DNA from 3 places in the Flavobacterium pasteuri genome. Region 2 is predicted to be linked to each of the others. Evidence: riboswitches for the same ligand, from Rfam matches in the RefSeq annotation. Region 2 holds a riboswitch; each other region holds the start of a gene.
The links. A riboswitch is a leader RNA that binds a small molecule or an ion and turns the genes downstream of it on or off. The one in region 2 is predicted to bind S-adenosylmethionine.

Region 1 (10,138 bases), on a different contig from region 2:
TCTAAACGAGAAAGAAACATTACTCACACCACCACTAATATGCGCATGTGGAAGATTCTCTCTAACCCATTTTGTTCCTCTAAAGAAATCCAATGCGTTCAAGCGGTGTTCTTCCATTCCAGTAGCTACTGGAAATATATTCAAATCAAAAATGATGTCTTGCGGAGGAAAACCAACTTTGTTTACCAAAATATCATACGAACGTTGGCAAATTTCAACTCTTCGTTCGTAATTATCAGCTTGTCCTGTTTCATCAAAAGCCATAATAATTGCTGCAGCGCCGTAGCGCTTGATCAATTTAGCATGATGAATGAATTGTTCTTCCCCTTCTTTTAAAGAAATTGAGTTTACAACACTCTTTCCTTGCACTACTTTTAAACCCGCTTCGATAATGTCCCATTTCGAGCTGTCAATCATAATTGGCACTCTGGAAATATCAGGCTCGGCAGCGATTAGATTTAGGAATTTTGTCATAGCATATTCGCCATCGAGCATTCCTTCATCCATATTAATATCGATGATTTGTGCGCCACCTTCTACTTGCTCTTTTGCAATGCTAAGTGCTTCTTCGTATTTTTCTTCTTTGATTAATCGAAGGAATTTTCTAGAACCTGTTACATTCGTACGTTCACCAATATTCACAAAAACGCTTTCCGGCGTAATGATTAAAGGCTCTAATCCCGATAATACAAGGTTTCTTCTCTTTTCTGCGTGTGCCATTTTTGTTTTATTTAATCCTGCACGGTTTCAAAAACGGTGTAGGTTTAGCTTTTTTGTTTCTTATTATATTGGGCGTGACCCAAAAGGGTCGGGCTATTCGTTACAAGTCCTCGTCTCGTCCGAAAAGACGAGACTGTGGGCTTTTCACTGCTATCCCTCACGCGGATTTTCAACAATTCAACACTATTTTCATTCAACAGAATATCCCAAAATCCTATTTCCTTTTCATTCAACGGAATAAATGCCGTTGCTACAAAAACATATCGTTCCTACGGAACTCTTACTTTGCTAGCGCGAGCGTCCCGCTCGTGCCCATTCCAAATTATAATTCTATTGTTCAAACCTTTTATCCTGCTTTTGTTTGTGGGCACGAGCGGGACGCTCGCGCTAGCTTGGAAGCTATATTTTTGTAGTATATCTAATTAAGATCATTTTCATAATTATAATTCTTTAGATAATCTCTACTAATTTTCAATTCTTTCTTATATTCAGCTAACTTTTTTCCAAAATAATCGATTTTTCTCTCACTTTCACCTGTCAAGGATATAAACAGCTCAGCTTGTTTAGTGTATGATTCAATACTATCTGAATATCTTTTTAGTATTTCATCCCCATATCTCTTATATAAATAAGCGGAAGATTGATCAGAACCACCTACTTGAATCTTGGCTTTATATGATTCCAATTCTTTAGTATCATTCCTCACCTGTTCAACCATCGAAGTATAGATCTTAGTATCGATAATCAATTTTCTTTTATAATACGACACTATTTTCCCATAATAATCTATCCTTTCAGTAAATTCACGGATTTCTGTTCTAAACCCTATTATCTGCTTCTCATGATATATAGATTGGTATTCATCTTCTAATTCTTCATTACTCTTATTACTAGGCTCACTCTTTTCATAACCACAATCTAGATTATCCCAATAATCACTTCCTAGTTCATATCTATCTTCCATTGTATTTATTTTTAGTTTTGTAATATGTCTACAAGAAAAATCCTCTTGTCTATTTCTACTATTAAAGGCTCATCGGTATTACCTTTTATTATGCAACTTTCGTCCAACTATCATTAAATATAACAATCCATAAGCATTGCAATTTACATTTCTTATCAAAAAAACAATAACTATTTTTTATTCTTTAAAAAATAGACTTTTCTATTGGTGAATTTTATATTTTATTATTCTTCTTTGTGTGCTGACGTTACAAATTAAGTGTCATTGTAGTTTCTTTTTCTCAGACGCGATACATCGCGTCTCTACGTTACATTGTCGCTGTTGATACTCTAGGTTTATACTCCTTTGCGATATCAGCAATCAACTTGATGTGCTCTGGCGTTGTTCCGCAACAACCACCTATGATATTTACTAAATTGTCGTCTAAATATTCTTTGATGAAAGCTTGCATCTGTTCTGGTGTTTCATCGTACTCACCAAATGCATTTGGTAATCCTGCATTAGGATGCGCCGAAACATTGAATGACGTATTATGTGCCAAAGTCTGTAGATATGGTTTCAGCAAATCAGCTCCCAAAGCACAATTGAAACCTACGCTCAATAATGGTATATGCGAAACCGAAACCAAAAAAGCTTCTACGGTTTGACCCGAAAGTGTTCTTCCTGATGCATCCGTAATCGTTCCGGAAACCATTATTGGAATATCGATATTGCGTTCGTCTTTGACTTCTTCAATAGCGAAAAGGGCCGCTTTTGCATTTAAAGTGTCGAAAATAGTTTCTACCAAAAGCAAATCACTTCCTCCGTCAATCAACGCTTCTACTTGTTGTTTGTATGCAATACGTAAATCATCAAAAGTTACCGCTCTGTATCCCGGATCATTTACATCTGGTGACATGCTGGCCGTTCTGTTTGTTGGTCCTATTGAACCTGCTACAAAACGAGGTTTATCCGGATTTTTGGCTGTGAATTCATCGGCTACTTCACGGGCAATTCTTGCTGATTCATAGTTGAGTTCGTATACCAAATCTTCCAGATGATAATCGGCCATTCCGATAGTAGTTCCAGAAAAAGTATTGGTTTCAACAATATCCGCTCCTGCTTCAAAATAAGCTGCGTGAACGGCACGAATCGCTTGTGGTTGCGTTAATGACAATAAATCGTTGTTCCCTTTTAAGGAATGTGGAAAATCTTTGAAACGTTCTCCTCGAAAATCTTCTTCGGAAAAATTGTAGCGTTGCAACATGGTTCCCATAGCTCCATCGAGTATGAGTATGTTTTTTTTAATAGCTTCTTGAATTGTTGACATCTTTTGTTTTATTCTCGCAAAACATTATAGTATTAAGCGCTTATTATTAATTCCAAAAGTTCAATATATTAGCTCTTTAGCCCCGATTACCTCACTTAATTACTATTTTCATAGGAGTTCGATGAACTACGTTTGCAGTGAAAATCCTTTCTCGTCCTAAACTTGTTTAAGGATGAGAAAGATTGCAACGAAAAGCGGGAACGGTATTGACAAAAAAACGCCAATTGTTCGCTCCTGATACTGAAATAAATTCAGTAAGCTAAATATCGATATGTTGTCAAGAAAGGGTTTGAGAAATACTAAGTGAGTATTCATGTGTTATCTATCTTAAATACTGAAACTGGTTCTGTATAAAGTAGAATGTAGCACCTTCTTTAAAGATAAAGGGTTGCTAAGGTTTCATTGGGTCTTTCCCTCCGCCTTTCGTGATAACTTTCAATAAATATATGAACAGTGCAAAGTAAAGACATAGCGCTAATACTTGCAAGTATTAGCGCTATATTTTTTAACTAGTTTGTATTATGTTGTTAAACTATGGCTTTCACCACGGCTTTTGGAGCTTCTTTACGGGTTCCGTCAAATCCGTCAACACCAGAAACTGTAGTGTATTTCAATACATATTTCTTACCTGGATTGATGATTTGATAGGCTGCCTGACACATTAATGTGGCTTCGTGGAAACCACAAAGAATCAATTTCAGTTTTCCCGGATAAGTATTTACGTCACCAATGGCAAAAATACCTGGAATGTTCGTTTGGTAATCTAAAGCATTATTTACTTTGATGGCATTTTTTTCAATGTCTAATCCCCAGTCTCCGATAGGACCTAATTTTGGTGTTAATCCAAAAAGTGGAATAAAATAATCCGTCGCAATGGTTCTATGTGCACCATTTTCCTCAATATCAATTGACTCTAAATGTTCAGCTCCATTCAAGCCAACTACTTCTGCCGGCGTAATCATTTTTATTTTTCCTGAGTTCTTCAATTCCTGTACTTTTTCTACAGAATCTAAAGCCCCTCTGAATTCGTTTCTACGGTGAATCAAAGTTACCTCAGAAGCAACATTCGACAAGAAAATACTCCAGTCCAAAGCAGAATCTCCTCCTCCGGCAATCACGACTCTTTTGTCTCTGAATTTTTCCGGGTTTTTAATAAAGTATTTAATTCCTTTATCCTCGTAAAACTCGATGTCTTCAATCAATGGTTTTCTTGGTTCAAAACTTCCTAAACCACCTGCAATTGCTACCACAGGAGCATGGAATTTTTTTCCTTTATTTGAAGTCACAATAAAACTTCCGTCTTCTTGTTTTTCAATGGTTTCTGCACGTTCTCCCAGTGTGAATCCTGGTTCGAATTGCTTGATTTGTTCCATTAAATTATCTACTAAATCTCCGGCTAATACTTCCGGAAAACCTGGAATATCATAAATAGGTTTTTTTGGATATAATTCAGATAATTGTCCGCCTGCTTGTGGCAAAGCATCTAAAATATGACATTTCAGTTTTAACAATCCTGCTTCAAAAACTGCGAATAAACCTGTTGGTCCGGCTCCTATTATAAGTATGTCTGTTTTAATCATTTTTTTATTCTTTATGTAATGTAATTATGCTAAACTATTTAATTGCAAATTAACGATTGATTTTTACTGCTTTCAATGATAAATATCATTCGCTATTTTGCTCTGATTTATTCTTTATTTTTTAATGCTTCGGTGATTTCGTTCATTTTTTGTACTTTTTCTTCGAAATTTCCTTTTAGTGTCTTGCGATATTCATTTAGATTTTCAACCATTTTATTGATATCATCCGGAATTATTTCTTCGAAAAATTCCCGTAATCTTTTGGCTGTTGTCGGTGATTTTCCATTAGTTGAAATAGCAATTTTGACATTTCCTTTGGTTACAATTCCGCCCAAATAATAATCACACAAATCTGGTGTATCAGCAATATTGCAAATCAAATATCTTTTTCGAGACAAATCAAATACTCGTTTATTGACTTTTAAATCATCGGTACAGGCAATTACCATGTGTCGTTTTTTCAACATTTTTTTCTTGAACTTGGCTTTAGTCAATTTCACCGAAGGATGTCTTTCGACCAATTCTTCCAATTCCGGCAAAAACCTTGGTGCAACTACCTCAACATTCGCATTCGGACTTGATTTCAACATGAAAGATAATTTTTCTAAACCCACGTTTCCTCCACCTACAATCAACACATTCAGGTTTTGTAGTTTTAAAAAAACAGGATATAATTCATTTCTTTCCATTATAATCGTATTTCGTTTGATAGAAATTCTTCGTAAAATCCTTTCAACTTATTACTTTCTTTAACCACTTCGCCAATAACAATTATTGCTGGCGAGCTTAATTTATTCGCAGCTACAACTACTTGAATTGTGTCAATCGTTCCAACTCCAATTTTTTCTTGTGGAGTAGTTCCGTTTTGAATAATTGCAACGGGAGTTTCTCCTTTGGATTCTTTTTGGAACAAAGAAACAATTTGTGATAATTTGCTCATTCCCATTAAAATCACAACAGTTGCCGATGATTGCGCAGCTAACGCTACATCATTTGACAAATTCCTGTCGAAAGTCGTACCTGTAATTACCCAAAAACTTTCTGAAACACCTCTTTTTGTCAAAGAAATTCCTTGGTAAGCGGGAACTGCAATCGAAGATGAAATTCCGGGTACTACAAATGTAGGGATTCCAAAACTTTCTGCGAATTCTATTTCTTCGCTTCCACGTCCAAAAATAAATGGATCTCCACCTTTTAATCGAACGACATTTCCGTACGTAAGCGCATTATCAACAATCAACTGATTGATTTGGTCTTGCGTATATTCATGGCAACCTTTTCGTTTACCCACAAATATTTTTATGGCACTTTTTGGCGCATGAATCATTATTTCATCATTGGCCAGCGCATCATACAAAACCACATTCGCTTCAGCAAGTGCTTTTACTCCTTTCAGAGTAAGCAAATCCGGATCGCCAGGACCAGCGCCTACTAAAGTTACTTTTGGTTGTATTGTATTATGCATTAGCTAAATCTTTTGCTCTGTATTTTTCTATGTTTTCAAAAAAGGCAACTCCTTCTTGAATGTATTTTTGTGCAAATTCCGCAGAAGGCTCATTCGCTCTGATTTGGTATACTAAATCTTTGAACGTTGAATTCAACTCAATTTTATTGCTTTCGATGAAAACCGTGTCAAACAAATCGATAATTCCTGCATGGTGATTTGTTTTTTGGTTTTCAGCAAGTAATAATGCTTTAGCTCCATTTACAAATCCGGCATACGCTAAATAAATCGCATCAGCCCATTTTCCTTCATCAAAAGCTTCTTGCGCAAAAGTCATTTTATCTTTAGCTTCTAATATTAAAGTAGCTACTAAATCAATTACTACACCTGCACATTCTCCTACTCCAACTGCTTTCACGTAATTATCAGCATTACCCCAATCTACAAAATCAGCTTCGGTAAGATTAGTCAAATCGGCTAATGGTTTCAAAAATTCGTAGAAATATTTTTCCCCTTTGGCATCATAATAATTCAAAAATGATTGTCCGTTTCCGTTTGTTTCAAAATCATTTAAGATGAAACGCAATGCATCAGGTCCTCTTCGGCTTGGAATTTTGATTACTTTATCAGAAAATCTTCCGTTTCCGTTTCCTAAATTTCCTCCACCTAATAAAACTTGTAACGCTGGCGCTACTAATTTTCCTGAATTGATAGACATTCCCTGAAAACCAATTTCGGCCATATTGTGTTGTCCACACGCATTCATACAACCACTGATTTTAATCGTGATTTCCTTATTGTTGCTGTATTGTGGATATTCTGTTTCTAAAACTCTTTCTAGTTCTACTGCGATTCCGGTACTGCTTGCAATTCCTAAATTACACGTATCTGTTCCCGGACAAGCTGTAATATCTGAAATGGTATTGTAACCCAAAGCCACAAAATCTAATTTGGCTAATTCTTGGTAGAAAAATGGTAGGTTTTCTTCTTTTACGTGACGAATTAAAATATCCTGTCTCAAAGAAAAACGCAATTCATTAGCCGCATAATTTTTGATTAATTCTGCCAATGCTCTAGCTTTATCAGTATAAAAATCACCTAATAAAACTTTAATTCCAATCGCTACATAACCCGCTTGTTTTTGCGCGATTACATTTGATTTTTTCCAAGCTTCGAAAGCAGCTGCATCTTCGATTACTACTTTTGGAACTTCCAATAAAGGAGCTGGAATTTCACCATCAAAAGCTGTCGTATCGATTTCAACTGTTTGGTGAGACAACGCTTTTTTCTCTTCCTCCACCAATCGTAAAAACTCGTCTCTTCCCAAATCTTTGATTAGGAATTTCATACGTGCTTTTAAACGTTTTGCTCTTTCGCCATAGCGATCAAAAATTCTTAAAACACCTTCAGTTGTTGGGATAATTTGGTTTACCGGAATAAACTCCGATAATAATTCAGCATGACTTGGTTGAGAACCTAATCCTCCACCTAACATTACTTTAAAACCTCTTTCGCCATTTACAATTTTTGGAATAAATCCTAAATCATGCAAATAACTCAATCCTGTATCTTTATCTGAAGACGAAAATGACATTTTGAATTTACGTCCCATCTCTTGACAAACCGGGTTTCTCAAGAAAAACTGAAACAACGCATGCGCATAAGGCGACACATCAAAAGGCTCTTCCCCATCGATACCTGCCGTTTCACTAGCCGTAATATTTCTCACGGTGTTTCCACAAGCTTCACGAAGTGTAACATCATCTTTCTCCAGTTCAGCCCAAAGTTGTGGTGTTCTATCCAAACTTACATAGTGAATCTGGATATCCTGACGCGTAGTAATGTGCAAACGCCCGGTTGAATATTCATCAGAAACTTTAGTAATTCGCAACAATTGTTCGCTGGTCACTTTACCAAAAGGCAATTTGATACGAATCATTTGTACGCCTTCCTGACGTTGACCGTACACTCCTCTCGCCAAACGAAGGCTACGGAAACGCTCATCATCAATTTTCCCGTCACGGAATAAAGCAATTTTTCTTTCTAAATCGATAATGTCTTTTTGGACAATCGGATCTTCTATTTCGGTTCTAAAACTTTCCATCTTTTCTTGACTTTAGGCTATTGGATATTAATTATGTTTGGATTTTATTTTTGGCTTAAGCCAAAAACTAACGAATAAATCCAACTCCCGCTGTGGTATTAGTAGCAACATCTATTAAAATAAAAGCGCCGTTTGATTTGTTGTCGTTGTAGGCATCAAAATACAAGGCTTTACTCAATTTAATATTTACTTCACCAATTTCATTAATGCTCAATTGAGTTGCTGGTGTAACTCCCGAATAATCGGTTGCGATTACGTTTTTTACGCTTTCAATTTTCGCCAAAACTCTGTTCGTATTATGTTGTACCAAATATTTTGTACCTGGAACTAACTTTTTGCTATCCATCCAACAAATCGTTGTATTGATATCTTTTTCTATTTTAGGCAACTCATTCGATTTTACAATCATGTCACCTCTTGTTACATTGATATCATTTTCTAGTTCCAAAGTAATCGAGGAACCTGCTGTCGCTTCATCAAATTGTTTGTCAAAAAAGTGAATATTAGTCACTTTAGATTCTGTTAACGAAGGAAGAACGGTTACCGCATCGCCCACTTTAATATTATTACCATATAATTTTCCGGCATATCCTCTGAAGTCATGATACTCTTCTGTTTTTGGTCTAATAACCGTTTGAACCGGGAAACGTGCTTTTCCTGTTTCAAAAACATCTTCTGGCTCTAAAGCTTCTAAATGTTCCAAAACCGTTTGTCCAGTGTACCAAGGCATGTTTTCTGATTTGTCTGCAACGTTTCCTCCGTTAATAGCACTCAACGGAATGTAACTTACGTTTTGCTCTTTGAATGAACTTTTGCTGTTCAACGCCTGAAAATCAGCTTTTATTTTGTTGTACACTTCTTCCGAATAATCAACCAAATCCATTTTGTTTACCGCAACAATCACTTCTTTTACTCTCAATAAATTATTGATGAAAAAGTGTCTGTACGTTTGCTCAATAACTCCTTTACGAGCATCAATCAAAATGATCGAAACCTGCGAAGTCGAAGCTCCCGTAACCATGTTTCGTGTATATTCTACGTGACCCGGAGTATCGGCAATAATGTAACTTTTCTTTGCTGTTGAAAAATAAATATGCGCTACATCAATCGTGATTCCTTGTTCTCTCTCAGCAACCAAACCATCGGTAGCCAAAGAAAAATCAAGATAATCATATCCTTTTTGCTTGCTGCTTTTTTCTATTGCTTCAATCTTATCTGTAGTCAATGATTTTGTATCGTATAATAATCTCCCGATTAAGGTACTCTTTCCGTCATCTACACTTCCTGCTGTTGCTATTTTTAAAACTTCCATATTACCTTTATATTTTCCCCTCCCCGACCCTCCCCGAAGGGAAGGGAGACGAGTCTGGTATGTTTTTATAATTACTATTTTACTTTTATTTTCTACATTCTTTTCCCAAAACTCAAAACCAACACTAATCCAGTTTCGGCTCCCTTCCTTCGGGGAGGGTCGGGGTGGGGATTCTAAAAGTATCCTTGTTGTTTTCTTTTCTCCATTGCAGCTTCAGAACGTTTGTCATCTATTCTCGCTCCTCTTTCTGAAATAGTCGAAGATCTGATTTCGCCTACTACTTCTTGAATTGTTGCTGCGTAAGAATCAACAGCTGCCGTACAACTCATATCTCCAACGGTTCTAAAACGAACAATTCTTTCTTCGATTTCTTCATCTTCTTCTTGGTATACAAATGGAGAATGTGACCAAATCATACCGTCTCTCAAGAATACTTTACGTTTGTGTGAAAAGTAAATCGATGGGATTTCAATTTGCTCTTGCTCAATATAACTCCACACATCTAGTTCAGTCCAGTTAGAAATTGGGAAAACACGAACGTTTTGACCATTTTCAATTTTTCCGTTCAGAATATCAAATAATTCCGGACGTTGGTTTTTCTCATCCCATTGACCAAAATCATCACGAACAGAAAAAATACGTTCTTTAGCTCTTGCTTTTTCTTCATCACGTCGCGCACCACCAATACAAGCATCAAATTTAAAT
Region 2 (10,138 bases):
TTGGATAGATTGCATTTTTATAAATGCTTTTTAGATTTTTGGCAACAACATCAATATTAGTTTGAGTTCCTTTAAAATCAAATGTTTTAGTCGGTTCAAATTCATCTGAAAACTGATACGATTGCAAATCGAATTTCTCTTGTAAATCAGAGTTTGATTGTATTTTTTTGTACAATTCTAATGCTTTTTCATTGGCATTCAAAAAAGAAATAGAACTCGAATTATCAACAACAATGGGCAAAGGCGTTTTTACCGTTTCAAGCGTATTTTTAGTTACTATTGGATTAATTAACAATAATAAAATTCCAAAGATGGATGAAAAACGCAAAAAAGCCAAAAACCAACCGATTTTCGATTTGTTTTTGGCTTTGTAGATATATTGAAAAAATGACAAACCGCCAGCTATTAGTAAAGAAAGTAGTAATAATAGAACGGTTGTTGTTGTCATTCTTTTTTTATTTTAAATGATGAATTTTAAATTTTAAATTTTCACATCATTTAAAATTCATCATTTATAATTTATAATTATTTTAGGTAAGCATTCCTCCACAAACATTCATAACCTGTCCAGTTACATACGCACTCATATCCGAAGCAAAGAAAAGACATGCATTAGCAACGTCCTCAGTCGTTCCGCCACGTTTCAAAGGGATTCCGTCTCTCCATCCTTTTACCACATCTTCGTTTAATTTTGCCGTCATTTCCGTTTCTATAAATCCAGGAGCAATTACGTTACAACGAATATTACGTGATCCTAATTCCAATGCCACTGATTTAGAAAAACCAATAACTCCCGCTTTAGAAGCAGCATAATTAGTTTGTCCTGCATTTCCTTTCACTCCTACAACTGAACTCATATTGATTATAGAACCAGAACGTTGTTTCAAGAAAGTACGTTGAATTGCTTTAGTCATATTAAAAACTGATTTCAAATTGACATCCATCACTTTGTCAAAATCTTCTTCGGACATACGCATCAATAGGTTGTCCTTAGTAATACCTGCATTATTTATTAGAATATCAACTGTTCCAAATTCAGCTAAAACGGCATCTACAAAAGTTTGTGCTTCATTAAAATCGGCTGCATTCGATTGGTATCCTTTGGCTTTAATTCCTAAAGCGTTCAATTCGTTTTCTAGAGCTAAAGCTGATTCCACTGACGAACTATATGTAAATGCAACATTTGCACCATGTTGAGCAAAAACTTCTGCAATTCCTTTTCCTATTCCACGACTTGCACCAGTAATAATGGCAACCTTTCCTTCTAGTAATTTCATATTCAAAAATTAGTTTATTTTTTATTTGGAGCTATTCCTGCTATCCGTTTCAATCTTTTATGAACACTAACGCTCACATAAAAGGATTTTCACTACTATCAGGGCTATCTTACACCCGTCAAATATATAATAATTCCCTTTTTAAAAAAAATTCAAAAGCAATTACAATCAAAAATTCAATTCTTAAATTTTAAAGAATCGCTTTGTCCATTTGTCCCAAAACGAAATATAAATAGCCACCAATGTGAAAATTAGTAAAAATAAATGGTACCAAGCATTACTAATTAAGTCAAAGAAATCTAATTTCCCGTTAGCGTAGCTCAATATAAGCAATACTTGAGCGCCATACGGTAAAACTCCTTGAATTATACACGAAAAAATATCCAGGATTGCAGCCGTTTTTCTAGGATTCAATTCATATTCATCATTAATTTCTTTGGCAATAGGTCCTGTAATTACAATAGAAACCGTGTTGTTCGCTATTGCTAAATTAGCAAAACCCACTAAAGCACCAATTCCCGCTTGAGCTGATTTTTTACTTTTAATTCTTTTTTTAATTTGAACTAATAAATACGTTATTCCACCCGCTTTATCTACCATAGCTGCTAAACCTCCAGTAAGCATTGACAATAAGAAAATATCAGTCATACTGGTAAAGCCTTCATATATCTTTTGAGTGAACTCCATTAACGTAAACGAACCACTAAAATAACCTATGATTCCTGCCAATAAAGTTCCAATAAGCAATGTTGAAAATACATTAACACCTACTACCGCCAATACTATTACTAATATATAAGGTACAATTGCAATCCAGGAAAAATCATTTTTTGCAATGGAAACAGTCACAATATCTGAGTTTAAACCAAGATAAAAGAAAACCATAATAGTCAAAATTGCAGCAGGAAAAGCAATAAATAAGTTAATCTTAAACTTATCTTTTAGGTCACATCCCAATGACTGCGTTGCTGCGATGGTAGTATCAGAAATCATCGAAAGATTATCTCCTAACATAGAGCCACCTAATAAAGCGCCTGAAATTAAAGGTAATGAAGCACCGCTTTTATCAGCTAAAGCGACAGCTATCGGGCCAATAGCTACAATTGCACCCACTGATGTTCCTGTAGCAGTTGATAAAAAAGAAGCAATCAAGAAAATCCCTAAAGGAAAATAAGCAACATCAATAGTATTTATCCCAAGATTCACCACAGCATCAACACCGCCCATTGCTTTACTTACTACTGCGAAGGCTCCTGCTAGCAAATAAATTAAACACATGGTCATGATCTTACTTTCACCACATCCCGCAATCAATGTAGCAACTTTTTCATCAGTAGTGGATTTGAAAAGTAAAAAGGCTGCTATGATACCAACTACAACTGCCACTGGCGATGGAAAAGCATAAAAATCATTCAGAACAATTCCTGCTCCTAAAAAAGTAAAAATAAAAACCAATAAAGGAATCAAGGCAAAGGCATTTCCTTTTTCTTTTGAAAATAAAGTCATAAAAATAATTTAAAATTAAAAATTATGACGAAAAACAAAGCTAAATATGGGAATGTAAACAACATTTTTTCCAAAGGATTTGGCTTATCGTTTTAGCACCTTGCTTGTTGTTGCAGGTTGCTATCCTATTGCAGGATTCGTGATAACGGGTGCAAAAGTAATTAATTATTTATGAAATTAGCCTAATTTTATTCCAAAAAAAGATAATTCAAAAAAAGCGCCACATGAAAAATGTAGCGCGATTATAATTAAGATATTAAAAGGTAGACTTTAAATAATTAAAAAGCTACATTCCATCTTGGCAGTCTTCCATTTTCGTCAAGGAAGTTTTGTAAAACTTGCCCTTCTGCGAATGTTGGAATCACTTTAGTTTTATCATTAAATGTTTCATACCAAACCACTTCAAGTGTGCTGATATCTTCAATTTTCATTTGTGCTGGCCAAGAATATTTTCTTCCAGTTTTAGCAAATTGGTGTCCTTCTACAATTTTATCCTTCAGTCCACCATTTTTAATTTTCAAAGTTCCGTTGTTTTGAACAGTTCCAGTAGAACCAACCATAATTAACTCCTTTTCATCTCCAACAGAGTAAACTAAAAATACTCCAGATCCTTCTGATGCGTTGCAAACTTCTGCTAAACTATCTTCTGTAGTAAATGAAAACTGATTGGTAACTTTGAATTTTTTTAACTCTTTGTACATATTATTTTATTTTAATTTGAATTGGCTTTGACAAAAAAATACCCCACAAAATCGTGAGGTCCATTAGAAACCATTCGTTTATGTTTATTCTTATTACAATTGAATCTGCAAAAACAGAAATATTTAATAAAGTGCAAAGATATTTCTTTAATTCAATTAATAATAAAAAAGCCCCACAAATTGTGAGGCTTTTAAAATATTTAATAAGAGTTTAGATTAACCTAAAACTTCTTTTACTTTTTTACCAATTTCAGCTGGAGAATCTACAACGTGAATTCCACATTCTCTCATGATTTGCTTTTTAGCTTCAGCTGTATCGTCAGAACCTCCAACGATTGCACCAGCATGTCCCATTGTACGTCCTGGAGGAGCAGTAACTCCTGCAATGAAACCTACAACTGGTTTACGGTTACCATCAGCTTTAATCCAATGAGCAGCATCAGCTTCTAATTGTCCACCAATTTCACCTATCATTACGATACATTCTGTTTCTGGGTCATTCATCAATAATTCAACTGCTTCTTTTGTAGTTGTTCCAATGATTGGGTCTCCACCAATACCAATTGCAGTAGTAATTCCTAATCCTTGTTTTACAACTTGGTCAGCTGCTTCGTAGGTTAATGTTCCCGATTTAGAAACAATACCAACAGTTCCTTTTTTGAAAACAAAACCTGGCATAATACCAACTTTAGCTTCACCCGGGGTGATTACACCTGGACAGTTAGGTCCTATTAATCTAGAATTTCTTTCTTTAACATAACTATTTGCTTTTATCATGTCAGCAACAGGAATTCCTTCAGTAATTGCAATGATTACTTTTATTCCAGCATCTGCTGCTTCCATAATTGCATCAGCAGCAAAAGCTGGCGGAACAAAAATGATAGTTGTATCAGCTCCTGCTTGTTCTACAGCATCTTTTACAGTATTAAAAACTGGTCTGTCTAAGTGAGTAGTTCCCCCTTTTCCAGGAGTTACACCACCAACAACGTTAGTACCGTACTCAATCATTTGAGAAGCATGGAAAGTTCCTTCGCTTCCTGTAAAACCTTGAACAATTATTTTGGAATCTTTATTAACTAAAACACTCATGATATATTTTTTATGTAGTTTTTAAAATTGTTATGCAAAAGTATAAAATAGTAATCAGTAATCAGTATTCAGTATTCAGTTTTTTGACACTAAATTATGATAATTGACTCATTTGATACCCTCGAAATAGTTTATTGTCTTTTATTTGCCAAATAACCATAAAATGCGCCAATAACATTTCTTCTCTGGGATTCTCAATCGTTTTTACAAAATGAGAATATCGTACCGAAACAGTATCATTTTCACTTACAATATGGCTAATCCTAACCTTTGAACGAACGTAAGCTTTACTCAAATCATTGGAAAGGCTTAATAAAGAATCATAATTCAATTGAACTAATCCCTTACTACTGTTCCATTCAACGATAACTTCTGGATGCAAAAAATCTTTTATGACTTCGTTGTCAATTAGCGCATCTGATTTGTAAAACTTCTGAACGATTTCTTTAGCAGACATATTACTTTAGTTTATTAAGAATTTCTGGTATCTTTTTGATATTAGCCAGTTGTTTCAATTTTTCTCTTGATTCTTCTATTGGTGTTCCAAAATATGATTTGCCACCTTCTACTGATTTTGTAACTCCGGTTTGACCAAGAATGACAGCCTTTGCTCCTATTGTGATACCACTTGTGGTTCCTACTTGTCCCCAAATAGTAACTTCATCTTCAATAATAACACAGCCCGCAATTCCGGTTTGTGAAGCTATTAAACATTTTTTGCCAATAACGGTATCATGGCCAACATGTACTTGATTGTCAATTTTTGTACCTTCTCCAATAGTAGTATCGCCAGTAACACCTTTGTCAATCGTACAAAGCGCTCCTATTCCCACATTATCTTTGATGACAACTCTTCCACCGGAAAGTAATTGATCATATCCTTCAGGACGTTTTTTATAATAGAACGCATCAGCACCCAGAACAGTTCCTGCATGAATCATTACATTATCGCCTATTACGGTATAATCATAAATGGAAACATTAGAATGGATCAAGCAATTCTTACCTATAACGACATGATTTCCAATAAATGTATTTGGCTGTATTAGAGTCCCTTCACCTATTGAAGCTGAAGTAGCTATTGAAACATTTGAGAATTGAAATGGCTTGAAATAATTTGTCAATTTATTGAAATCTCTAAAAGGATCTTCAGAAATTAACAATCCTTTCCCATCTGGACAAGCTACATTTTTATTGATTAAAACAACAGTCGCTGCAGAGTTTAATGCCTTGTCATAATACTTAGGATGATCCACAAAAACAATATCTCCAGATTCAACAACATGTATTTCATTCATTCCAGTCACTGGAAAATCTTTATCACCAACATATTCACAGCCGATGATATTTGCAATTGCTTCTAAAGAGTAAACTTTTTGGAATTTCATTTAATTAGTATTCAGTGTTCAGCAATCAGTGTCCAGTATATCTGATTACTGAACACTGATTACTGTAAACTATTCTTTAACTCGTTCCATGTAAGAACCTGATGCAGTATCAATTTTAATTTTATCACCTTCATTAATAAACAAAGGGACATTTACAGATGCACCAGTTTCAACAGTTGCTGATTTTGTTGCATTTGTAGCCGTATTTCCTTTAATTCCTGGCTCAGCGTATGTCACTTCAAGAATAACTGAAGCTGGCATATCTACTGAAAGCGGTAAATCAGTCTCAGTATTGATGCTTACCATTACATTTTCTCCTTCTTTCAATAAATCTGGCGAGTCTAAAATGTTTTTGTTTAAAGTAATTTGTTCGAAAGTCTCCGTATTCATAAAATGAAATTGATCACCTTCAGGGTACAAAAATTGGAATTTATGGTTTTCTACTCTAACTTCTTCGATTTTATGACCCGCAGAAAAAGTGTTGTCCAAAACTTTCCCGTTAGTTAAACTTCTAAGTTTAGTTCTAACAAAAGCAGGACCTTTTCCTGGTTTTACGTGAAGAAATTCAATGATTTTGTAAATATCATTGTTGTATTTAATACACAATCCGTTTTTAATATCTGATGTAGATGCCATTATTTTTTGATTTTTATTACTATTTTTATTTTTTGGTAACTAAAAACTACTTTTTAGTAGTTTCCAGAATATCCTTTCATAACTCCTCTTGATGAATTTCGAATAAAATCAATGATTTCATCTCTTTCTGGTGTCGCTTCCATCTCTGCTTCAATAATACCCAAAGCTTGAGTGGTATTGTAATTTTTTTGGTATAGAATTCTATAAATATCTTGAATTTCTCTGATTTTTTCAGTTGTAAAACCGCGTCTTCTCAATCCAACAGAGTTAATTCCAACATACGACAAAGGCTCTTTTGCTGCTTTTGTATAAGGAGGAACATCTTTTCTTACCAAAGATCCACCTGATATCATGGCATGATCACCAATTTGAATAAATTGATGTATTGCTGCCAATCCACCGATAACCGCAAATTTCCCTACAGTAACATGACCTGCCAAAGCGACTCCGTTTACAATAATTGCATTATCCCCAATGTGACAATCGTGAGCAATATGTGCTGTTGCCATTACTAAACAATTATTACCTAAAGTAGTTTGTCCGGATGCTATTGTACCTCTATTGATAGTGACACATTCTCTTATGGTACAATTGTCTCCAATTATTGCTAAAGAATCTTCTCCACCAAATTTTAAATCCTGCGGAACTGCTGAAATAACTGCACCTGGGAATATATTACAATTTTTTCCAATTCTTGCGCCTTCCATTATTGTAACATTCGAACCAATCCAAGTTCCATCTCCAATAACTACATTATTGTGAATGGTGGTAAATGGTTCAATGACAACATTTTTAGCAATTTTGGCGCCTGGATGAACATAGGCTAGTGGTTGATTCATATTCTTTGTTTAATCGTTTAACTGTTTAATTGATTAACCGAATACACGATTAACCAAATCAACAAAAAAATTACTGTTTCTTAGCAATTTGTGCCATTAATTCCGCTTCAGCAACTAGTTTTCCATTTGCGTAAGCGTTTGCTTGCATGTGACAAATTCCTCTTCTAATAGGTGTAATTAAATCACACTTAAAAATTAAGGTATCACCAGGCAATACTTTATGTTTGAATTTAACATTATCTATTTTCATAAAATAAGTCAAATAATTTTCAGGATCCGGAACAGTGCTTAATACTAGAATTCCACCCGTTTGTGCCATTGCTTCAACAATTAAAACACCTGGCATAACTGGAGCTTCAGGAAAATGTCCAACAAAGAAATTCTCATTCATGGTAACATTTTTCATACCGACAACATGAGATTCAGACATTTCAATGATTCTGTCAATCAATAAAAACGGTGGTCTATGAGGAAGAACAGCCATAATTTTATGAATGTCCATTAAAGGTTCTTGATGTAAATCATAAACAGGAACATAATTTCTTTGTTCTATTTTTATGATTTTCGCCATTTTTTTAGCAAACTGTGTGTTTACAAAATGACCTGGTTTATTAGCAATTACTTTTCCTTGAATTCTTGTTCCAATTAAAGCCAAATCACCTACTACATCAAGTAATTTGTGTCTTGCAGCTTCATTTGGATAATGCAAAGTAAGGTTGTCTAAAATACCGTTTGGTTTAACCGTAATTTCGTCTTTTCCAAAAGCAACTTTTAAATTTTCCATTGTAGCTGCTGATATTTCTTTATCCACGTAGACAATAGCATTATTTAAATCGCCACCTTTTATCAAACCATTTTCTAACAATGATTCTAATTCATGTAAAAAACTGAAGGTTCTAGACTCTGATATTTCCGTTTTAAAATCTGAAATACTTTTCATTGTAGCATTTTGAGTACCAAGAATTTTAGTACCAAAATCTACCATTGCAGTAACTGAATAATTATCGTTTGGCATTACCAATATTTCACTACCAGAAGCTTCATCTGTAAAAGAAATTACTTCTTTTACTACATATACATTTCTTTTAGCGTTTTGTTCTTCAATTTCTGCTTTTTCAAGCGCTTCAACAAAATATTTTGAAGAACCATCCATAATAGGAAGTTCAGAAGCATTCAATTCAATGATTACATTATCTAAATCACAACCAATTAGTGCTGCTAAAACATGTTCAGGAGTCTGTATTTTTACCCCTAATTTTTCTAAATTAGTTCCTCTTTGCGTATTTACAACATAATTTGCATCTGCTTCAATAATAGGTTGTCCTTCCAGATCTACTCGAACAAAAGTAAAACCATTATTCACTGGAGCAGGTTTAAAAGTCATTTTTACTTCTTTTCCTGTGTGTAATCCAACTCCAGTTAGCGAAATTTCTGTTTTGATGGTCTTCTGTTTAACCATTGTTTCCATTTTTTTGGTTTAATATTTGTTTTTTTAATTCTTCTATTTCTGCAACAATCTTTGGCAAATTTTTGAAATGGACATACGATTTACTAAAATCATTATATCCAAATGTAGGGCTTCCTTGCAAGATTTCATCATCTTTTATATTTCGTCCCACACCTGATTGCGCTTGGATTCGAACATTATTACCAATGGTTAAATGTCCCGAGATTCCAACTTGTCCGCCAATCATCCCACTTTTTCCAATTTTTGTAGAACCTGCAACTCCTGTTTGAGCAGCAATTACGGTGTTCTCACCAATTTCAACATTATGGGCAATCTGAATTTGATTGTCTAGCTTTACTCCTTTTCTAATAATTGTAGATCCCATTGTAGCTCTGTCTATTGTAGTACATGAGCCTATGTCTACGTTATCTTCAATAATTACATTTCCTATTTGTGGAATTTTAGTGTACGTTCCATCTGGATTGGGTGCAAAACCAAAACCATCAGCGCCAATAATAGCTCCGGAATGTATCGTACAATTATTCCCGATGACAGTCTCCGAATAGATTTTTGCACCAGCGAATAATATTACATTATTCCCTATTACCACATTGTCTCCAATGAAACAATTAGGATATATTTTTACATTTTCACCCAAAACTACATTTTCACCCACATAACTAAAGCTACCAAGATATAACTTATCTCCGTATTTTACACTTTGTGACAGGAAGGAAGGCTGTTCTATTCCGCTTTTATTCAATTTCACCTGATTGTAAAACTCTAATAATTTAGAAAATGCAGCATACGCATCTTCCACTTTTATAAGTGTAGTGGTTAAAGATGATTCAGGCACAAAAGTCTCATTAACAATTGTTACTGAAGCTTTTGTAGAATATATATAATTGAGATATTTAGGGTTTGATAAAAAAGTTAGCGATCCATCAGTACCTTCCTCGATTTTTGACAATCTAAAAACTTCCGCCATGGGATTACCTACAACTTCTCCTTCTAAAATCCCTGCTATTTGTTCTGCTGTAAATTTCATTGCGACAAAAATATAAAAAAATAGATTTTAAATGACCTTTTTATAGCAGTTGTTTTGGGAAACAGATATAATACTTGGTCACTAATTTAGATAACGATTTTAAATTCAGCTGGTCAGAAGATTCTATAACGTCCTCAATTGTGCTGTCTTTTTTCAAAATTCGTATCGGTTCGGCTTCTTTGCTATACGCTTGATTTTTTATTTTGC
Region 3 (10,138 bases), on a different contig from region 2:
AAATCAGAGTTTAAAATCAATACTATAAGATTCATTCATAATTCCTAAATGAAAAATACAATACTAATTGCCCTATTTTTTATTACTTCAATTTCCTTTGCACAATCCGTTAAATTAGAAGGCCTCATAACCGATTCAAAAACAGTTGGACTTGAAATGGCCAATGTAATGGCAATAAATAAGGCCACAAAAGCTATGGATTCTTATGCCATAACAAATGATAAAGGTAAATTTCTTCTTAATCTAAAACCAAATACAACGTATAGCTTAAAAATCAGTTATTTGGGAATGCAGAATAAAGAGTTGGAAATTACTACTACTTCAGAAAACAGCATTAAAAATATTGCATTGGAAGAAGGCGGAATTCAATTGGATGGAGTTGAAATTGTCCGCGAAATGCCGGTTTCGATAAAAGGCGACACCATTGTTTATAATGCAGATTCTTTCAAATCCGGAACAGAACGAAAACTGGAAGATATTCTCAAAAAATTACCCGGAGTTGAGGTCAACGCTGATGGCGAAATTGAAGTCGAAGGAAAAAAAGTTTCTAAATTAATGGTGGAAGGAAAAGATTTTTTTGATGGCGATACCAAGTTGGGCGTCAAAAATATTCCAGCTGATGCCATTGATAAAATCCAAGTGTTGCGCAACTACAGCGAAATTGGCGCACTAAAAGGAGTGGAGAACAATCAGGATAATGTTGCGATGAATATCATACTTAAGTCAGGAAAGAAAAATTTCTGGTTTGGAGATATGACTGCAGGAATAGGAGTTGCACACGAGGAAATCCGCTATTTGATCAACCCAAAATTGTTCTATTACAGTCCGAAATACAGCATCAATTTAATTACAAATTTCAATAATATCGGGGAATTGCCGTTGACAGTTCAGGATTATTTTAAATTCACGGGCGGTTTTAGAGGTATGATGCAAAAAGGTGGTTCCAGTTTTAATGTGTCCTCGAATGATCTAGGAATTTCACTTTTAAGAAATAATAGAGCCAAGGAAATTGAGACTAAATTTGGAGCTACAAACTTTTCATACAACGTAAACAAAGCGTGGACTTTAAGTGGTTTTGGGATTCTTTCTTCTTCTGAAACGGACTTAGAAACAAAGTCACAAACGAATATTTTACAGCCTAATTCTTCTGAAATTCTTTCTACAGAGAACCGTCAGGAAACGGCAAATCAAAAAAGTAATTTGGGATTATTTAAATTGAGTTCCAGTTATAAACCCAGTGCGAGGTTTCAATTTGATTACGATGTTTTAACCAAATTATCAAAGCAAGACGAGAATAATTCACTGTTAAGAGAATCTGTTGTCAACAATAATTCGAATACAGAAAACATCAATACGTTAAAAAAACAAGATCCAATTTCAGTAAATCAAAACCTGAGTTTGTATTATACGCAAAGCGATAAAAATATTTTTGCTTTCGAAATGCAACATTTGTACCAAGAGGAAGATCCTTTTTATAATGCTAATTTACAATCACAACCGTTTAATTTAGCCGATTATATTGCTGGGCAAAACAGAAATAACATCAACCAAAGTCGTTTTGTAAAAACCAGTAAGATTGACGCTAAATTGGATTATTATTACATGGTTACCCCAAAAAGCAACATCAATGTTACTTTAGGAAATACGTATTCCCATCAAAATTTCAACTCCAGTATTTTTCAGATTTTGGATAACGAAACAGTCAATAATTTAGATGATGTTGCCAACACAAATGATGTAAATTACAATTTCAATGATACGTTTTTAGGATTGCATTATAAGATTTTGAGTGGCAAATTTACCTTTACACCGGGAGTAAGTCTGCATAGTTACAACATGACAAATGAGCAATTAGGAACTAGTAACAGTCAAAATTTCTTCAGAGCATTACCTGATTTCTTGGCGATTTATCAAATTAAAAAGTCGGAAACATTAACCTATAATTTTTCGTACACCAATAATTTTACTGATGTCAATCAACTAGCTGAAGGATTTGTTTTCTCTAATTACAACAGTTTGACTAAAGGAAATCGACTTTTGGAAAACGCTACCGCACAAGTGCATTCCTTGCGCTACTTTAAATACAACATGTTTAATTTTGAAAATATTACTGCTTTTGCCACGTATTCGAAAAGAGTGGATGCTATAAAAACCCGTGCTATATTCAACGGAGTTAATCAGACGTCATCTCCTTTTAATTCTGATTTTGCCGATGAAACTTTATCCGGAAATGGTTCGTACGGTCGTTCTTTTTTAAAGAATTATAAAGCATCTTTAGGAGCTAATTTGAATTGGTCAAAATTCAATAACATTCAGAATAATGTGTTGTCAACAAACGAGAGTTTTACCCAAAGCTATACTTTGAAAGCGTCAACAAATTACAAGAATATGCCTAATTTAGAGTTGGGATATAATATTGTAACCAACGATTATAATAATACTACTTTTTACACCGAAAAGCCTTTTGCAAGACTGGATTATTTCTTCTTGAACAGTTTTTCATTTGTAGCTGAATATGAGTTTTATCATTATTATAACAATACCAAAACGGTCAATAATGAATATGATTTCTTGAGTGCCAGTTTGATTTATCAAAAGAAAGGCAGTAAGTTAGAATATAAAGTAAGCGGAACTAATTTATTGAACACGAACTCATTAAATGATGATAATTTCAGTCAGTTTGCAACCAGAACCTCTCAATATACCGTTCAGCCACGGTATGTAATTTTTTCTTTAAAGTATAATTTGTAGTAAATTTGCCAGAAGATAAAAGGCCTTTGAAGTTTATTCTTCAAAGGCCTTTTTTTAGTTTTTAATTCCCAATAGGACTTTGATGTGGAACTGATCTACCGTTTTTTTATTTCTTTTTCTTTCTCCACTTACGTTCATGTAGTATATTAAAATCGTGTATTTAGGAGTTTCAATTTTTTGTGTAATCTTTTGTTTCCAATTTTCTTTATAATCAAAATCGGGAGTTTGGCTTACAAAATCGACTATCTTCAACGGAACGATGTCCTGATTGATTTGTAAGTCTACTCCGTATTCTTTTTTAGTAGAAATAATAGAATAGGACTTATTGTCGATTGTAATACATTCGGTACATTCTAAATCTTCGCTATTTGCAATGGAAAAAGACACATCATAGCCTTGAATGTTTTCTATATTTTGATTGTTGTTTTCGTAAAAATTATAAAAATATTCTTTGTTGTTTATTTTTTGGTCATATTGAGCGCGATAATTTAGTCCCAGTGCTTTCATGATTTGGGAGGAATTTGGGTTTTTGTCCTTTTTAATCAAGGCAGTTAGTTTGTCTTTTGTAAATGGAAGGAGTACTTCTGAGCCATAGTTTTCTTCTAAGAAATCTACGATACTGCTTAAATCTTGCTCTTGTTCAAAAGTGAGTTTTTCCTTTTCTATTTTTTGCAAATAGGACTCAAATCTGGAAAGCTGACTGTTTTTGGATATTGAATCTGCACTTTGCGGTCCAAGAATGGTAATCAAAGCCGTTATGCACATTGTAATAGGGATGAACTTTATTTTAGGTTCTTTTTTGATTATAAAATAAGCTACTACTATGGTTAACCAGATTGACAATGCCAATACATAATAGCGCTCATGTGTGAATCCGTATAAGTGGACTCTATATAAAATAGCCCAAAATAATAATCCCAATAACGGAACTAATAAATAATAAAACCAACGGTTAAAGGTTCGCATCCAAAGATTTCCAGTTTCTTCGGCAATAGGATGTACGAGTAAAAAAGAAAGTATTCCAAAGATTGCAAAAACCAAAACGAGATTAGAAACCCAGCCCACAGGTAAAGAAAGTGTGACTAAGATTTTAGTTTCATAACAAATCAAAATCACTAAGTAAATGCTGATTAATGGAAGCAAAACATATTGAGTAAAATTTTTAAGACCTTTTGGATATTTTAAAATAAGTGGAGAGGATTCGTTGTTGGTTTCAGGAACGCCAGATAAAAAGAAAACCGTATTAAATATCCCTGCGATGATGAAAAATAAGTGAAGATATATTCTGTCATAAAAATCTACATTGAATAAATGGTGTACCGCTAAAATAGCCAAGGATAATCCGGAATACAATACAACGCTATACAAGCCAGCAGTTAGAATACGAAGAAAAAGCTGTTTGTTGAACTCCCAAAACTCTTCTTGGTTGTAGATTTTTGATATAAAACCGGAAAATGAGACCAATAGATGCAAAGCAATATTGAGTACTAAAAATTGCAATGCTTCAACCTCTGTTATTTTTTCCGAAAAGCTAAATATAAAAGCAGTTACTAATCCACCAAGTATTAGACTGATTAAAAATCGAATCCAACTGTTTTTGTGAGTTGCTGAGAAATATAAACTAACGGAAAGAAATAAAACCAAACACAGAGAGCAACACATGATACTTTTAGTGTAAAAATTCTCGGTCGTATCATTTCTTTCTTCTGAGAGTAAAATTGCGAATACCGTCCCTAAAATCGTTAGTATGGTTTCTAGCGGAAATCTGGAAATGGTTTTTTGTGAAGCTTGTAATACGCTTTGGAAAGAAGGGAATTTAGCCATGATTTTGGGAAGTTATTTTTTACTAAGTAAAGAAAAATACCGCATATAGGCAAACAAAAACCCCGAAGTCTGCAGTAACAGAATTCGGGGTTTGATATATAACTAGATTTAAATTTCTAATGTTTTAAAGCCAAAGTTACAATCCAAAAGCAGTTTTAACTTGGTCAACGAAATCTAATTTTTCCCAAGTAAACAATTCAACAGTAACTGTTTTTTCGTTTCCACCTGGAGCAGAAAAAGTTTTAGTAACAGTTTCTGGAGTACGTCCCATGTGCCCGTAAGCAGCAGTTTCGCTATAGATTGGATTTCTTAATTTTAAACGTTGCTCAATAAAGTACGGACGCATATCAAAAATAGCTTCTACTTTCTTGGCAATTTCACCATTAGTCAAGTTTACTTTTGATGTTCCGTAAGTATCAATAAAAATACCCATTGGTTTAGCCACACCAATTGCATACGAAACCTGAACTAAAATCTCGTCAGCAACACCCGCTGCAACTAAGTTTTTTGCGATATGACGTGTAGCATAAGCGGCACTTCTATCCACTTTACTTGGATCTTTTCCAGAGAATGCACCACCACCGTGAGCACCTTTTCCACCGTAAGTGTCAACGATAATTTTTCTTCCTGTCAATCCAGTATCTCCGTGCGGTCCTCCAATTACGAATTTCCCGGTTGGATTAATATGGTATTGGATTGCATCATTAAATAAATGAGCATGTGTTGGATTTTTTGCAATAATCCTTGGAATCAATATTTCAACGATGTCTTTTTTGATTTTTGCAAGCATTGTAGCTTCTTCGTCAAAATCATCATGTTGTGTTGAGATTACAATAGTATCAATACGAGTTGGCTTATTATCATCGCTATATTCTAAAGTTACTTGAGATTTAGCATCCGGACGCAAATACGTAATTTCGTTATTTTCACGTCTTAAAATGGCTAATTCCTGCAATAATTTATGAGATAAATCAAGTGCCAATGGCATATAATTTTCCGTTTCATTAGTAGCATAACCAAACATCATTCCTTGGTCACCAGCACCTTGCTCTTCAGGATTTTTTCTGTCAACACCTTGATTAATGTCAGCAGATTGTTCGTGAATAGCAGAAAGAATTCCACAAGAATTAGCTTCAAACATGTATTCGCTTTTTGTGTAACCAATTTTTCTGATTACATCACGAGCGATTTGTTGTACGTCTAAATAGGTATTTGATTTTACTTCACCAGCCAAAATTACCTGGCCAGTAGTTACTAAAGTTTCACAAGCTACTTTTGAGTCAGCATCAAATGCCAAAAAATTATCAATTAATGCATCCGAAATTTGATCTGCAATTTTGTCTGGATGTCCTTCGCTTACAGATTCTGACGTAAATAAATAGGCCATAATAATTATTATTTTAAAATTAAGCGAGAAAAAATAATTGCTGAAAAGGACTAAAGAAGAGTTTCTGCTTTAGCATTTTTTCTACTGAAAATTTTTCAGTATCCATAATGAATTGATTTCATTATGAAGAGGTTGCAATCAGTTCAAATTTTTCCTCTTGTATTCGGGTGCAAATGTATGAAACCATTTTGAATTGCAAATTAATCTTAACTTTTTTTTGCTCATAAATCTTTTCATCTACTTAAATAAATACAAAACGGAATCTTGGGTTCGTTTTTCTTTGTATTTTTTTTAAAACTTATTTGGAAAATTCAGAAATAGTTAGCATATTTGTTACAACAAAAAAAGAAACATGAAATTTAATGTGTGTAATATGTCAAAAGCCATTCAGGAAAAGTCCTGTGGGTCGTGTATTGCTTAAATTTAAATTAAAATTTATATAGCAAAAGCCTCCCAAGAAAATGGGAGGCTTTTTTTTTGAACTCTATTTAGCTGAAAATAAAACAACATTAATCATAGAATGAATAACCTGAAAATCCAGAATACAAATAATTTTAAAGTCAAAAATATGATTTGCGCCAATGCCATTATGTGCGTTCGTGTCTGTTGATTCCAAAAGTATAAGTTATAACACAACTTAAAAAACCCTTTTGGATACGTATCTAAAAGGGTTTTTTCATTCAGATTAGTTAAAAAACATAGAAAATTTCAGAAATCAAAAAATAATTTAAATCAAAACTAACATCGTAAATTCAAATAGTATGAGCACATTAAAAAATTTCCCGAAGACATTACGGTTACTAAAAGGCTTTAGTTTCAGAACCAAAACAGAAAAAGAAATCGATTCAAATAATGAATTGACCAATCCAAGATTTGAAATATCAAAAAATGATCCTTTGGCGCAAAAAATAGTGCCGAGTTCATTACTGTTTCAAATGTATTCAAAAGAAAATGAAGAACTTTTTATTTAAAAAAGTGATGGTTGTTTTAGGTTTTGAATCTTTGATGGTAAATCTCAAATTATGATTTCGACGAAAGATAAAACCCTAATATGGTGTTTTCACTTTCGTCGGGATAATAATTGTACGTGCGATTTTTTCAAGTCAATTTGCAATAAATCAATTAGAACCAATTTGATAAAAATTTGGTTGTTTAAAAAAATAGTAGTTAATTTGTGCCTTTAAGTTCAAAAACGTATTGAAATGTTATAAAGAAAGGCAGAGGGATTAGACCCGATGAAGCCTTAGCAACCCTTCGATTTATCGAAGAAGGTGCTGCATTCTACCTTTATTCTATCCCGAAACTTCGGGATATTTCAGAATCTAAAGGAAAGATAACACAAAGAATTCTTCTAGTTCACTTCTAGCTTTCTTTCTAATATTTCCAGACACAAATCAAAAATCATAAAAGATTTGAAATTGGAAAATAAACCAACATCTATTACCGTACAAAATTTCATCACCGAAAGTGGGGCTTTTTATGCTACCATAAACTTAAGTTTTCAAGTTTTTGGACCAGCTTTACATACAGCTCCCATTGTTTTGGTAAATCATGCATTGACCGGAAATTCCCAAGTTGTGGGAGACAAAGGTTGGTGGAATGATTTAATTGGTGAAAACAAAACCATTGATACCAATACATATACAATACTGGCTTTTAATGTTCCGGGAAATGGTTTCGATGAAGCTATCATTGAAAATTATTCAGATTTTAATACCAGAGATATTGCCAGAATTTTTATTGAAGGCATTCGTTTTCTTAAAATTAAACAGCTTTATGCCATTATTGGCGGTTCTGTTGGCGGAGGAATTGCTTGGGAATTGGTTGCATTGGAACCAAAAATCACACAACATTTAATTCCTATTGCAACCGATTGGAAATCGACAGACTGGTTAATTGCCAATTGCTTTTTGCAAGAGCAAATTCTCAAAAATTCTTCAAAACCTATTGAAGATGCTCGAATTCATGCCATGCTTTGCTACAGAACTCCAGAATCTTTTACTGCAAAATTCCAGAGAACCACTAATGAGGAATTAGCGATTTTCAATGTAGAAAGCTGGCTAGGTCATCATGGTAAAAAGCTTCAAAAACGTTTTCAAATTTCGTCTTATAAAATGATGAATCAATTGTTGAAAACGATAGATATTACCAGAAACAGCAATTCATTTGAAGAAATAACGTCAAAAATTGAAGCTGATATTCATATCATCGGAATCAATTCAGACTTGTTTTTTACTGCAAATGAAAATAAAGCAACTTACGAGGAATTAAAAAAATATAAAAATAATGTCACCTATCAGGAAATAGTTTCCATTCACGGACACGACGCTTTTTTGATAGAATACAAACAATTACACAATTTGCTTCAGGATATATTCTAAGCCAAAAAAACACAACACAATGAAAATATTAAAATTTGGAGGTAAATCTTTATCGAATGGCGACGGAATAAATAAAGTAGTTGCAATTATTACCGACAAAGTAAATCAAGGAGAAGAAATTGCAATTGTAGTATCGGCACGTGGAAATGCTACAGATGAATTAGAAGAAATTTTAGGTATTGCTTCTAAAAACGGAGATTACAAACCGCTTTTTGAGAACTTTAAAAAATACCAACAAGATGATTACCAAGAGGTAGATTTATCTGAGGAATTCAATGTTTTGGAAAAATTATTCGAAGGCGTAAGCTTAATTGGCGATTACAGTAATAAAATTAAAGACCAGATTTTATCAAAAGGAGAATTGCTTTCTGCAAAATTACTGACGGCTATTTTGGTTGAAAATGGAATAAATGCTCGTTTTGCCGATACTCGAGAATTGATAAAAACTGATTCTAAATTTGGTGATGCGCAACCTTTGGAGCAAATTTCGAAGAAAAATGTCATCAATTATTTCAAACAATACAACGGAACTACCGTGAACATTGTTACGGGTTTCATCGGTTCTAACAACAATAATGACACAACTACTTTAGGAAGAAACGGTAGTAATTATACCGCTTCTTTGATTGCGAATTATTTAAATGCCGATGAATTACAGAATTATACTCACGTAGACGGAATTTATACCGCAAATCCTGAATTGGTGCTTGATGCTAAGAAAATCGACCATTTGACTTTTAACGAGGCGAATGAGTTGGCTAATTTTGGAGCAACAATTCTTCATGCAAAAACCATTATTCCTTTGTTGGAAAAAAACATTCCGCTTCGTATTTTGAACACATTCAACCACGAAAATAAAGGAACATTAATCACATCCAATTCTAATAAGGAAGGAATTAAAACACTTTCGGTACTTGAAAATGTATCATTAGTTAATCTGGAAGGAAGAGGGTTACTGGGGAAAACTGGCGTTGATGCCCGTATTTTTAGAGTGATGGGCGACAATGATATCAGCGTAAGCATCATTTCTCAAGGTTCTTCAGAAAGAGGAATTGGTTTGGTCGTTGCCGCTGATAAAGCGACTAAAGCAATGATTGAATTAGAAAAAGAATTCGAAAATGATTTCTATTCAAAGGATGTGAATAAAATAACGGTGACCGATAATGTTTCGGTGATTTCTATCATTGGCCAGGATTTAAGCACGTTTCACAAGCCATATACGGCGTTGATAAAAAATAAAATTGTCCCGATTCTTTTCAATAATACCGTTACCGGTAAAAATGTGAGTTTGGTTGTGAAAAAATCACAACTGAACAAAGCCTTAAACGTGATTCACGGAGAGATTTTTGGAGTTTCAAAGAAAATCAATATCGCTATTTTCGGACATGGATTAGTAGGTGGAACTTTGATTAACCAAATATTGGAATCGGCAGCAACCATCGAAAAAAGAAAAGACATTAAGTTGAATGTTTTTGCTATTGCCAATTCAAGTAATGTACTTTTAAATAAAAACGGTGTTACTCCAAACTGGAAAAATGAAATCCAAAATAATGGCTTTTCTTATACTATCGATGATGTAATTGCTTACGCGAATGAGCATCACTTGGAGAATTTGATTGCGATTGATAACACGGCAAGTGCCACATTTGTTGAAAATTACATTCCTTTGGCAGAAAGTAGTTTCGATTTGATATCGTCTAATAAAGTGGCCAATACGTTAAGTTATAGTTTTTATAAAAAACTACGAAAAGTATTAGCAGATAATCAAAAGAGTTATCTTTATGAAACCAATGTT

Region 1: it holds a riboswitch for S-adenosylmethionine, as region 2 does, so the genes downstream of both, ACNQF6_RS09820 (homocysteine S-methyltransferase family protein) here and ACNQF6_RS10660 (Na+/H+ antiporter NhaC family protein) in region 2, are expected to answer to the same signal.
Region 3: it holds a riboswitch for S-adenosylmethionine, as region 2 does, so the genes downstream of both, ACNQF6_RS09755 (alpha/beta fold hydrolase) here and ACNQF6_RS10660 (Na+/H+ antiporter NhaC family protein) in region 2, are expected to answer to the same signal.

What each region holds. Positions count from the first base shown of each region.
Region 1 covers NZ_JBLVPN010000005.1:276,275-286,412, reverse strand. The annotation lists gene metH (methionine synthase) at 1-720, opposite strand, end outside; gene ACNQF6_RS09825 (hypothetical protein) at 1,139-1,684, opposite strand; gene ACNQF6_RS09820 (homocysteine S-methyltransferase family protein) at 1,992-2,993, opposite strand; SAM riboswitch class I at 3,309-3,428, opposite strand; gene ACNQF6_RS09815 (NAD(P)/FAD-dependent oxidoreductase) at 3,521-4,573, opposite strand; gene ACNQF6_RS09810 (precorrin-2 dehydrogenase/sirohydrochlorin ferrochelatase family protein) at 4,681-5,262, opposite strand; gene cobA (uroporphyrinogen-III C-methyltransferase) at 5,262-6,038, opposite strand; gene ACNQF6_RS09800 (nitrite reductase) at 6,031-8,121, opposite strand; gene ACNQF6_RS09795 (sulfate adenylyltransferase subunit 1) at 8,189-9,433, opposite strand; gene cysD (sulfate adenylyltransferase subunit CysD) at 9,607-10,138, opposite strand, start outside.
Region 2 covers NZ_JBLVPN010000006.1:138,736-148,873, forward strand. The annotation lists gene ACNQF6_RS10650 (hypothetical protein) at 1-448, opposite strand, end outside; gene fabG (3-oxoacyl-[acyl-carrier-protein] reductase) at 531-1,277, opposite strand; gene ACNQF6_RS10660 (Na+/H+ antiporter NhaC family protein) at 1,461-2,783, opposite strand; SAM-I-IV-variant riboswitch at 2,838-2,934, opposite strand; gene ACNQF6_RS10665 (hypothetical protein) at 3,062-3,484, opposite strand; gene sucD (succinate--CoA ligase subunit alpha) at 3,701-4,573, opposite strand; gene ACNQF6_RS10675 (nuclear transport factor 2 family protein) at 4,668-5,030, opposite strand; gene ACNQF6_RS10680 (UDP-3-O-(3-hydroxymyristoyl)glucosamine N-acyltransferase) at 5,032-5,961, opposite strand; gene efp (elongation factor P) at 6,031-6,597, opposite strand; gene lpxA (acyl-ACP--UDP-N-acetylglucosamine O-acyltransferase) at 6,651-7,436, opposite strand; gene ACNQF6_RS10695 (bifunctional UDP-3-O-[3-hydroxymyristoyl] N-acetylglucosamine deacetylase/3-hydroxyacyl-ACP dehydratase) at 7,507-8,895, opposite strand; gene lpxD (UDP-3-O-(3-hydroxymyristoyl)glucosamine N-acyltransferase) at 8,888-9,931, opposite strand; gene ACNQF6_RS10705 (HD domain-containing protein) at 9,972-10,138, opposite strand, start outside.
Region 3 covers NZ_JBLVPN010000005.1:260,882-271,019, forward strand. The annotation lists gene ACNQF6_RS09735 (carboxypeptidase-like regulatory domain-containing protein) at 49-2,751, shown strand; gene ACNQF6_RS09740 (DUF4153 domain-containing protein) at 2,806-4,575, opposite strand; gene metK (methionine adenosyltransferase) at 4,712-5,962, opposite strand; gene ACNQF6_RS09750 (hypothetical protein) at 6,724-6,933, shown strand; SAM riboswitch class I at 7,165-7,302, shown strand; gene ACNQF6_RS09755 (alpha/beta fold hydrolase) at 7,381-8,343, shown strand; gene thrA (bifunctional aspartate kinase/homoserine dehydrogenase I) at 8,363-10,138, shown strand, end outside.